DNA from 3 places in the Lactobacillus gallinarum genome. Region 2 is predicted to be linked to each of the others. Evidence: predicted binding sites of a transcription regulator. Region 2 holds the regulator's gene; each other region holds the start of a gene.
What was found. Region 2 encodes HrcA, which represses chaperone genes, less so after heat shock. Its sites were predicted from a motif close to TTAGCACTCNNNNNNNNNGAGTGCTAA; they were not measured.

Region 1 (3,285 bases), on a different contig from region 2:
CATAACCGCATGCCACTAATCATTGAACCTGGCGAACTGCGTAGATGGCTTTTTCAAAACTTTACCAGTTTGGTTGATCGCAGCAATATTGACCTAAAAGTACAAAAAGAGCCACATCAAAAATAATTGGTTTATTAATTAAAAGCATGATAAAATAAAGAAGTATTGCGGGTATAGTTAAATGGTAGAACGACAGCTTCCCAAGCTGTAGATGCGGGTTCGATTCACGCTATCCGCTTTTTTTGTACAAAAAAACGGATGAGATTTTTTCTCATCCGTTTATTTTTTACGCCATGATAACGGTTAAAACGCCACTAATGATAGCCAAATAAATCGGCATCCAGAGCGTTTGTGTATAAAGATAACTCCAGGCAAATAGCCCGCCATAGATAATCTCAATCACAACCAACAAAAGTGAACTTTGAAAGTTTAACAAACTAAAAATAATTCCTGAAACAATGATTCCTGTTACTGCAACTTGAGTAGTACTTCTGCGAAAAGCATAATTAAACAAAAATCCTGTTGCAAGGAATTCTTGCAGAATTGGTAAGATAATTCCTTGTACTAAGATCAAAAACCAAAACATGTCAACTGATTCATTTTTTAAATAAATCAATTGAAAGTCATAATGTGGAATCTTTTCATATGCTTGTAAATACGATATAAGAATTCGAGTAGCCGTGATTGCCAAAGTAAGCAACATCACCGTAGAAAAACTGCCTAGCCATGGTAATTTAAAATCTCGAGCAAAAAAACGTTGTTCACGATTAAAGCGATAAACATAAAATAATAAAATCATTGCTGCAACAAGGCAAAACAAAATCAAATCCCAAACATGCAATGGCGTCTTCCTAGTCACTAGCTTAACGACTGCAAAGACGATAACATACCCTACCAGGTACACTGCATAGCGGATAACGTTTCCCTCTCTCGATTCTGGCGTATTCAAAATTTTCACTCCTACTCTGGATTGTATCCTACAAAATCAATATTATACCAAAAAAATACAGTTTATTAAATACAGATAGGGCGTCCGCTTACTTCACTTCTACAATAGTCACCTTATATTCTCCAGCTGGGGCTTCGACTGTGGCAACGGTACCTGCCTCTTGCTTCATAATTGCTTGACCTAAAGGTGAATCAAAGGAGATTTTGCCATCGGCCAAATCCGCCTCCATCCGTCCGACGATCTTATATTCTTCTGTTTCATCATCATCATCAAATTTAAGAACTACGGTCTTACCCAAATCTACTTTGCCATCATCCTTAGTTTCGACAATTTCTGCGTACTTTAATTGCTTACCTAAATAACGCAGACGACTCTGCAAGTGTCCAAGGTCCCTTTTAGCCTCTGTATATTCAGTATTTTCTGATAAATCGCCTAGAGCTCGCGCAGCTTGTAAAATCTTTATTCTGCGAGGACGATCTTTCTTTAAACGTGCAATTTCATCTTCAATTTGTTTATAGCCTTCTGGCGTCATTTTTTGAAAATATACCATGATTTAACACCTTATCAATTCGTTCATTCATTTTTCTTTTTAATTATACAAAAGTTATCCACAAGTGTTAAACGTTGATTTACTAAAGTTTTTATTCATAAATTAGCACTATATACTTTCAAGTGCTAAATAGTTTAATTTATTTTGAAACTGACTACAATAATCAGTGTAAGGAAAAAGAACGAGTCCTTACGAATTAAAGAGCAAATAAAAATTGAAAGGAAGTTTTCAATATGGCAAACGATATGATGAATCGTCGCAATGATATGATGGATGCAATGAACGACTGGTTTGGTTTTCCAAGAAACTTCTTTGATGACACTGAAATTGAAAACATCATGCAATCAGATGTTGCCGAAACAGACAAAGACTATACCGTTAAGATCGATATGCCTGGTATGAACAAAGAGGACATCAACGTTAACTACAAAGATGGTCTTTTAACAGTTGCTGGCAGCAGAAAATCATTTAAGGATACAAGTGACAAGGATAAGAACATTATTCATAAAGAAAGAAGCGAAGGTCGCATTTCAAGAAGCTATAGATTACCAAATATAGTTGCAAGTGAGATCCATGCAAAGTATGATAATGGTGTATTGACTATCATCTTGCCAAAGCAAAATGCTGGTGATGATAGCAATTCTATCCATATTGATTAATTTATTAGATTAAGCAAGATGTCTAATAAGTTACGGATATAATTCTCTGAAGCGAGTTCATGATTGAACCCGTTTTTGTTTTGGCTTAAAATAGTGTTAATTTAAGAAAAAATTAAAAATGAAAAAGGAGATTTTTTTATGGCTCATGAATTAACTGTACAAGAGCTGGAAAAGTTTTCTGCAGACTTTAACAAGAACCCAGAAAACAAAGTTATTGCTCGTTCTGCACAACGTAGTGGTGTGCTTGAAGCATCATACAACGATCGCGTACAAAGCGAATTAACCCGTGTCTTCTCTACTGAACTTGACACTGACAACGTTACTAACCAAAAGCACTCAGGTCGTTGCTGGTTATTTGCCACATTAAACGTTTTACGTCATGAATTCGGCAAGAAATACAAGGCAAAGGATTTTACTTTCTCACAAGCTTACAACTTCTTCTGGGACAAGATTGAACGTGCCAACATGTTCTACAACCGTATTTTGGACAGTGCTGACATGCCACTTGATTCTCGCCAAGTTAAAAGTGATTTAGACTTTGCTGGTGCAGATGGTGGCCAATTCCAAATGGCTGCTGCATTAGTTGAAAAATACGGTGTTGTTCCTTCATACGCTATGCCTGAAACTTTCAACACTAACGATACTACTGGCTTTGCGACTGCATTAGGCGACAAGCTTAAGAAGGATGCTTTATTTCTTAGAAAATTAAAGCAAGAAGGCAAAGATGACGAAATCAAGAAGACTCGTGAAAAATTCTTAAGTGAAGTTTACCAAATGACTGCCATTGCTGTTGGTGAGCCACCTAAGAAATTTGATCTTGAATATCGCGATGACGATAAGAAGTATCACTTAGAAAAAGACCTTACTCCACTTGAATTCTTACACAAGTACTTAGGCGACGTTGATTTTGATGACTACGTTGTTTTAACTAACGCTCCAGATCACGAATATGGCAAGCTTTATGGTTTACCAGCAGAAGACAACGTTTCTGGTTCACTCAGAATTAAGCTTTTGAACGTGCCAATGGAATACTTGACCGCTGCTTCAATTGCCCAATTAAAGGATGGTGAAGCTGTTTGGTTTGGTAACGATGTTCTTCGTCAAATGGACCGCAAGACTGGTTACCT
Region 2 (3,285 bases):
TAGATGCACAGAGTTTTGTAGATAATGTAATAATTAAACTCAATGCAGATACAGTAGTAGCTGGATTTGATTATACATATGGTCCTAAAGAGACTGCTAATATGAAGAATTTACCAAAATTTGCGAAGGATAGATTTGAAATTTTCGTTATGCCTAAGCAGATTTTTAATGGTAAAAAAATAGGTTCAACTGAAATTAGACAGGCAATTAGGGAAGGTAAGATGGAATTAGCTTTTCAATTAATGGGTCACCATTATGTGATGAGCGGGATCGTTGGTCATGGTAAAAGAAATGGCCATAAATTAGGCTTCCCAACAGCTAATTTACTTTGGGCTAGTCATAAGGTAATTCCCAAAATAGGAGTATATGCCACTAAAACGCAGGTAGCTGGAAAGTGGTATGAATCTATGACTAGTGTCGGTTATAATGTAACGATTGGCCAACCTGAACAAATTTTTATTGAATCACATATATTTAATTTTAAACAGGATATTTATGATCAGCCAATAAAAATTAAATGGTATAAATATACTAGAGGCGAAATTAAATTTAGCGGCCTTGAAGAATTGAAAAAACAATTAGAGAAAGACCAAATAGAAATTGAACATTATTTTGCACAAGAAGCACGAAGTAATGCGTAACGAGAAGCTGAAGAACTTAGCAATTTTGAACTAAGTTCTTCAGTTTTTATTTTTTGAAATAATTTGAAGAAATTTTAGCACTCCTCTTGTTTTTCTGCTAATTTATAGTATCATATTAATTGTTAGCACCTGAGAATTACGAGTGCTAAAAGTGAGGGCGATTATTATGTTGACCGAGCGTCAAGAGCTTATTTTAAAAACAATTATTACAGACTTCACACAAACGCATGAGCCTGTTGGCTCTAAGACGGTGATGAAGCAGTTACCAATTAAAGTATCAAGCGCTACTATTCGAAATGAAATGGCGGTCCTAGAAGATCAAGGCTTAATTGAGAAGACACACTCTTCTAGCGGAAGAATTCCGTCAAGTGATGGATATCGTTATTATCTTGATAATTTAGTTGAACCGCTTCAGTTGCCAGAGTCTGTTTATAACACGATTGGGACACAATTAGATCGACCTTTTCATCAGGTGAATGAAATCGTACAAGAAGCAGCACGCATTTTATCTGATTTAACTAATTACACTGCTTTTGCTGAAGGACCTGAGAGTAGGGATGTTAAAATTACAGGTTTTAGGATTGTTCCCCTGTCTTCTAGACAAGTGATGGCAATTCTAGTGACGAGTGATGGCAATGTCCAAAATCAAGTTTATGCTTTACCACATAATATTCATGGTGAAGAAATTGAAAAAGCGGTTCGAATGATTAATGACCAATTAGTTGGCAAGAGTTTAAAGGAAATTAATGTTTCATTGCTAAGTGAACTTGCTAAAAACGAATTAGGTAGTGATCATGCTAACGAATTATTTAGCTTAGTTGAAGACGTGTTAAAAGATGCGGCTAGTGAGCAGATGTATGTTGATGGACAAATTAATCTATTGAACAATACAACTGAGAATAATGTAAATGATATACGTTCACTCTATGAATTAATTGATCGAGATAATTTGTTTTCTAATTTGATGAATATTAAGGCTGATCCTAAGACTGAAAAATACCCAGTTAAGGTAAAGTTAGGATCTGAATTGCCGAATGATTTATTAAAAAATTATAGTTTGCTGACAGCTGAATATAGTGTCGGCTCCCATGGTAAAGGAACAATAGCTTTACTTGGGCCAACAAATATGCCGTATTCTCAAATGATAGGGCTTCTAGAATACTTCAGAAATGAATTAGCCAAGAAGTTACTTGATTATTACGGTAAATTTCAATAATAGAGGAGGTTAGCCGTGAGTAAAGAAGAGTTTCCTAGTGAAAAGAATTTAGATGAAAAAGAAAATGCTTCAACACCTAAGGATGTTAAGAAAAAGGCAACTGAAGGTAAGGAAGCAAAAAATGATAAACATGATGAAAAATTAGCTAAAGAATTGGCTGATTTAAAAGATAAGAATAAGGAGCTTGAAGATAAGTATCTTCGTAGCGAAGCAGAAATTCAAAATATGCAAAATCGCTATTCAAAAGAAAGAGCTCAACTTATTAAGTATGAATCTCAAAGCTTAGCTAAAGATATTTTGCCTGCTGTAGACAATTTGGAGAGAGCTTTAAGCGTAGAAGCCGATGATGATGTTTCCAAGCAACTGAAGAAGGGCGTTAAGATGACGCTTGATTCATTAACTAAAGCATTGAAAGAACATGGCATCGTTGAGATTGAAGCTGAAGACGTAAAATTTGATCCGACATTGCATCAAGCTGTTCAAACTGTAGCAGCCGAAAATGATGATCAAAAAGATCACGTTGTTCAGGTTTTACAAAAAGGATATCAATATAAAGATCGGACACTAAGACCAGCAATGGTTGTAGTTGCTCAATAGGAGAGGAAGTTTATACATGTCAAAAGTTATTGGTATTGACCTCGGAACTACTAACTCAGCAGTTGCAGTTCTTGAAGGTAAAGAACCAAAGATTATTACTAACCCAGAAGGTAACCGTACTACTCCATCTGTAGTAGCTTTTAAAGATGGTGAAATTCAAGTTGGTGAAGTAGCTAAGCGTCAAGCTATTACTAACCCTAACACTATTGTTTCAATTAAGCGTCACATGGGTGAAGCTGATTACAAGGTTAAGGTTGGCGACAAGGAATACACACCACAAGAAATTTCTGCATTTATTTTACAATACATCAAGAAGTTCTCAGAAGATTACTTAGGTGAAAAGGTAACTGATGCAGTTATCACTGTTCCTGCTTACTTTAACGATGCACAACGTCAAGCTACTAAGGATGCTGGTAAGATCGCTGGGTTGAATGTACAAAGAATTATCAACGAACCTACTGCTTCAGCATTAGCCTTCGGTTTAAACAAAGACCAAGATGAAAAGGTCTTAGTTTACGACCTTGGTGGTGGTACTTTCGATGTTTCCGTTCTTCAATTAGGTGACGGTGTCTTCCAAGTATTATCAACTAACGGTGATACTCACCTTGGTGGTGATGACTTTGATAACCGTATCATGGATTGGTTGATCAAGAACTTTAAGGATGAAAATGGCGTTGACTTGTCTAAGGACAAGATGGCTATGCAACGTTTGAAGGATGCTGCTGAAAAGGCTAAGAAAGACTTGTCAGGTGTATCTTCAACTCACATTTCACTTCCATTCATTTCTGCTGGTGAAGCTGGTCCATTACACCTTGAAGCTGACCTTACCCG
Region 3 (3,285 bases), on a different contig from region 2:
TTCATTTTCAGCAGCGAAACCAACGCTAGCATTCTTGATGCCTTGACCTGCGTTAGAAGTCATGATGATGATTGTATCTTTGAATGAAACAGTTCTACCTTGTGAATCAGTCAAACGACCATCATCTAAGATTTGCAAGAAGAGGTTCAAAACGTCTGGGTGAGCTTTTTCAATTTCGTCAAGCAAAATCAAGCTGTATGGGTTGTGACGAACTTGTTCAGTCAATTGACCAGCTTCTTCGTAGCCAACATAACCAGGAGCTGAACCAATCAACTTAGATACAGAATATTGTTCCATGTATTCAGACATATCGAAACGAATCATGGCATCTTCTGAACCGAACATTTGCTTAGCAAGTTGTTTGGCAAGCTCAGTCTTACCAACACCAGTAGGTCCTACGAATAAGAAGGAACCAATTGGACGACCTGATTTGTTAAAGCCGATTCTATTACGACGAATTGCACGAGCCACTTTTTCAACTGCCTTATCTTGACCAATGATATGAGCCTTTAAGTCACTGGCTAAGTTTTGCAATTGATTTTCTTCTTGCTTTTGAATATCACCAACAGGGATGCCAGTCTTTTCTTCAACAATCTTATTCATAATCTTGTTGGTGATAACTGGAGACTTGTCTGGATCTACCTTTTGATCTTTAACTTTTTCGTATTTTTCGATTTGGTCGCGGTAGTAGGCTGCCTTTTCGTAATCTTCATTCTTTAAGGCTTCTTCTTTTAGTTGCTCAGCTGCATTGATTCTTTCTTGCATTTTATCCTTATCAATATAAGGAATAGTTAAGTTCATTCTTGAACCAGCTTCATCTAACAAGTCAATGGCTTTGTCAGGTAAAAATCTGTCTTGAATGTAACGAGCTGATAATTTAGCAGCTGCTTCAATTGCATCATCTGTATAATGAACGTGGTGGTAATCTTCGTAGCGTTGTTGAATACCTTTCAGAATCCTAATAGTTTCATCAATAGAAGGTTCTTTTACTTCAACGGGTTGGAATCTACGTGCTAAAGCAGAATCTTTTTCAATGTCGCGATATTCCTTGATAGTAGTAGCACCAACTAATTGGAGTTCACCACGAGCTAAGGCTGGTTTGATGATGTTACCAGCATCCATACCGCCTTCAGCGTTACCCGCACCAACAATTTCGTGAATTTCATCAATGAATAAAATGATGTCATCACTTTGTTGTAATTCTTTGATTAATTGCTCCATCCGTTGTTCAAATTGACCACGAATTCCAGTACCTTGAACAAGTGAAACTACATTTAATGATATGATTCTTTTATTTTGTAATTTAGCTGGGACAGAACCATCAACGATTTCTTGTGCTAATCCTTCAACTACGGCTGTTTTACCAACACCTGCTTCACCGATTAAAACAGGGTTGTTTTTAGTTCTTCTATTTAAAATCTCAATTACACGAGCGATTTCTTTATCACGTCCGATAACTGGATCGATTTTTCCTTTTTTAGCAAGAGCAGTTAAATCAGTACCGTATTGGTCAAGGAGACTTTTACCACCTTGATTGCCGTTACCATTTCCTCCGCCCATTTGCATTCTTGGATTATTTCCGTTCATATTATTTGCGGCATTGTTGTTATTTCCGTTTAAAGCGTTGAATAAATCATCAAAGTCGCCAAAAAATTCATTGTTATTATTCATATTTTCTAGATTTCCTTGTTGATTTCTTAATTCTTGATAGCATTGTTGACATAAATCAATTTCTCGGCTTTGGCCATTTACCTTAGTAAAGAGGTGAATGGAGGCTGGCCGTTTATGACAATTTTGACAAAGCAAAATACATGACCGCCTTTCATTTAAGTTGTAACAAAATTATATTATTAGCACTCTTAGTAGTCAAGTGCTAAGCTCTACATTTCTTACTTAATGTAAGAAGAACATAAAATAATAATATTTTTGAAAAATTAACATAAATAGTAGAATAAATAATGAAAAAATTATAAAATTTAAAAAGTGTGGTGATATTTTTGGATTATCAAAAGATTTTAGATCAATTGGTGTCTGGAGAGCTTAAAGAATATAAGGTAGAGCCTGAAGATGCCTTTGATTTACAGAAAACTATTAGAAATTATGGCAAAAGACAATATATTACCGGCAGAGCTGAAAGAGGCGGTGCTATTGTATATACCGCTACGAACACTGACGATTGAATAATGTAAACTGTTACATTATTGTTGTCTAAACTGTAAAAACATGATAATCTAATACCTGAATGGGTATTTATTACCAGTTTAATTTTTTCAATTTAAAGGAGATATTTATAATGGAAAAACGCGATTTTCATATTATTGCAGAAACAGGTATTCATGCACGTCCAGCTACTCTTTTAGTACAAGCTGCTTCAAAGTTTGGTTCAGATGTTAACTTGGAATACAACGGCAAGTCAGTAAACTTGAAGTCAATCATGGGTGTTATGTCACTTGGTGTTGGCCAAAATGCTGATGTTACTATCACTGCTGAAGGTGACGATGAAAAAGACGCATTGGACGCAATTGCCGACACTATGAAAAAAGAAGGTTTAGCTGAATAATGACCAAGACTTTAAAAGGAATTGCTGCTAGTGATGGTATTGCCATTGCTCCAGCATATCTTCTTGTGGAGCCTGATCTTTCATTTTTAAAGTCTTCAGTTGATGATGTTGAAGCTGAAGTAGCTCGTTACAAGGATGCTATTAAGACTTCAACTACTGAAGTTGAAAAGATTCGTGATGTTGCCAAGAAGAGCTTGGGTGAAGAAGAATCTCAAGTTTTTGAAGCTCACTTAATGATTTTGAATGATCCAGAATTTACTGGTGCCATTGAGAATGAAATTAAGGATTCAAAGATCAATGCAGAAGCTGCATTAGATGAAACTGCACAAAAGTTCATCCAAATTTTTGAAAGTATGACTGATAATCCTTACATGCAAGAACGTGCTGCCGATGTACGCGATGTTTCTAAGCGTATTATGGCTCACTTACTTGGTAAGGAATTACCAAACCCAGCTTCAATTGACCATGAAGTAATCGTTGTTGCTCATGATTTGACTCCAAGTGATACTGCACAACTTAACAAGAAATACGTTAAGGGCTTTATTACTGATATTGGTGGTCGTACTGCTCACTCAGCAATCATGGCACGTTCACTTGAATTACCAGCCGTAGTTGGTACTGATTCAATTACTAAGGACGTTAAGAACGGCGACATGTTAATTGATGATGGTCTTGATGGTGTAGCTATTATTGATCCTAGTGATGATCAAGTAGCTGACTACAAG

Region 1: B5E95_RS04995 (Hsp20/alpha crystallin family protein) is a predicted target of HrcA. The motif match lies at 1,602-1,628, and genes of this name have one in related genera.
Region 3: B5E95_RS00950 (ATP-dependent Clp protease ATP-binding subunit) is a predicted target of HrcA. The motif match lies at 1,851-1,877, and genes of this name have one in related genera.

Annotation. Positions count from the first base shown of each region.
Region 1 covers NZ_NFKZ01000009.1:22,664-25,948, reverse strand. Annotated here, with positions in the region: gene B5E95_RS05015 (SOS response-associated peptidase family protein) at 1-126, shown strand, start outside; tRNA gene B5E95_RS05010 (tRNA-Gly) at 168-238, shown strand; gene B5E95_RS05005 (CPBP family intramembrane glutamic endopeptidase) at 287-949, opposite strand; gene greA (transcription elongation factor GreA) at 1,038-1,499, opposite strand; gene B5E95_RS04995 (Hsp20/alpha crystallin family protein) at 1,733-2,158, shown strand; gene B5E95_RS04990 (C1 family peptidase) at 2,297-3,285, shown strand, end outside.
Region 2 covers NZ_NFKZ01000002.1:112,282-115,566, forward strand. Annotated here, with positions in the region: gene ribF (riboflavin biosynthesis protein RibF) at 1-641, shown strand, start outside; gene hrcA (heat-inducible transcriptional repressor HrcA) at 808-1,857, shown strand; gene grpE (nucleotide exchange factor GrpE) at 1,873-2,454, shown strand; gene dnaK (molecular chaperone DnaK) at 2,471-3,285, shown strand, end outside.
Region 3 covers NZ_NFKZ01000001.1:162,224-165,508, reverse strand. Annotated here, with positions in the region: gene B5E95_RS00950 (ATP-dependent Clp protease ATP-binding subunit) at 1-1,806, opposite strand, end outside; gene B5E95_RS00945 (hypothetical protein) at 1,998-2,180, shown strand; gene B5E95_RS00940 (phosphocarrier protein HPr) at 2,294-2,560, shown strand; gene ptsP (phosphoenolpyruvate--protein phosphotransferase) at 2,560-3,285, shown strand, end outside.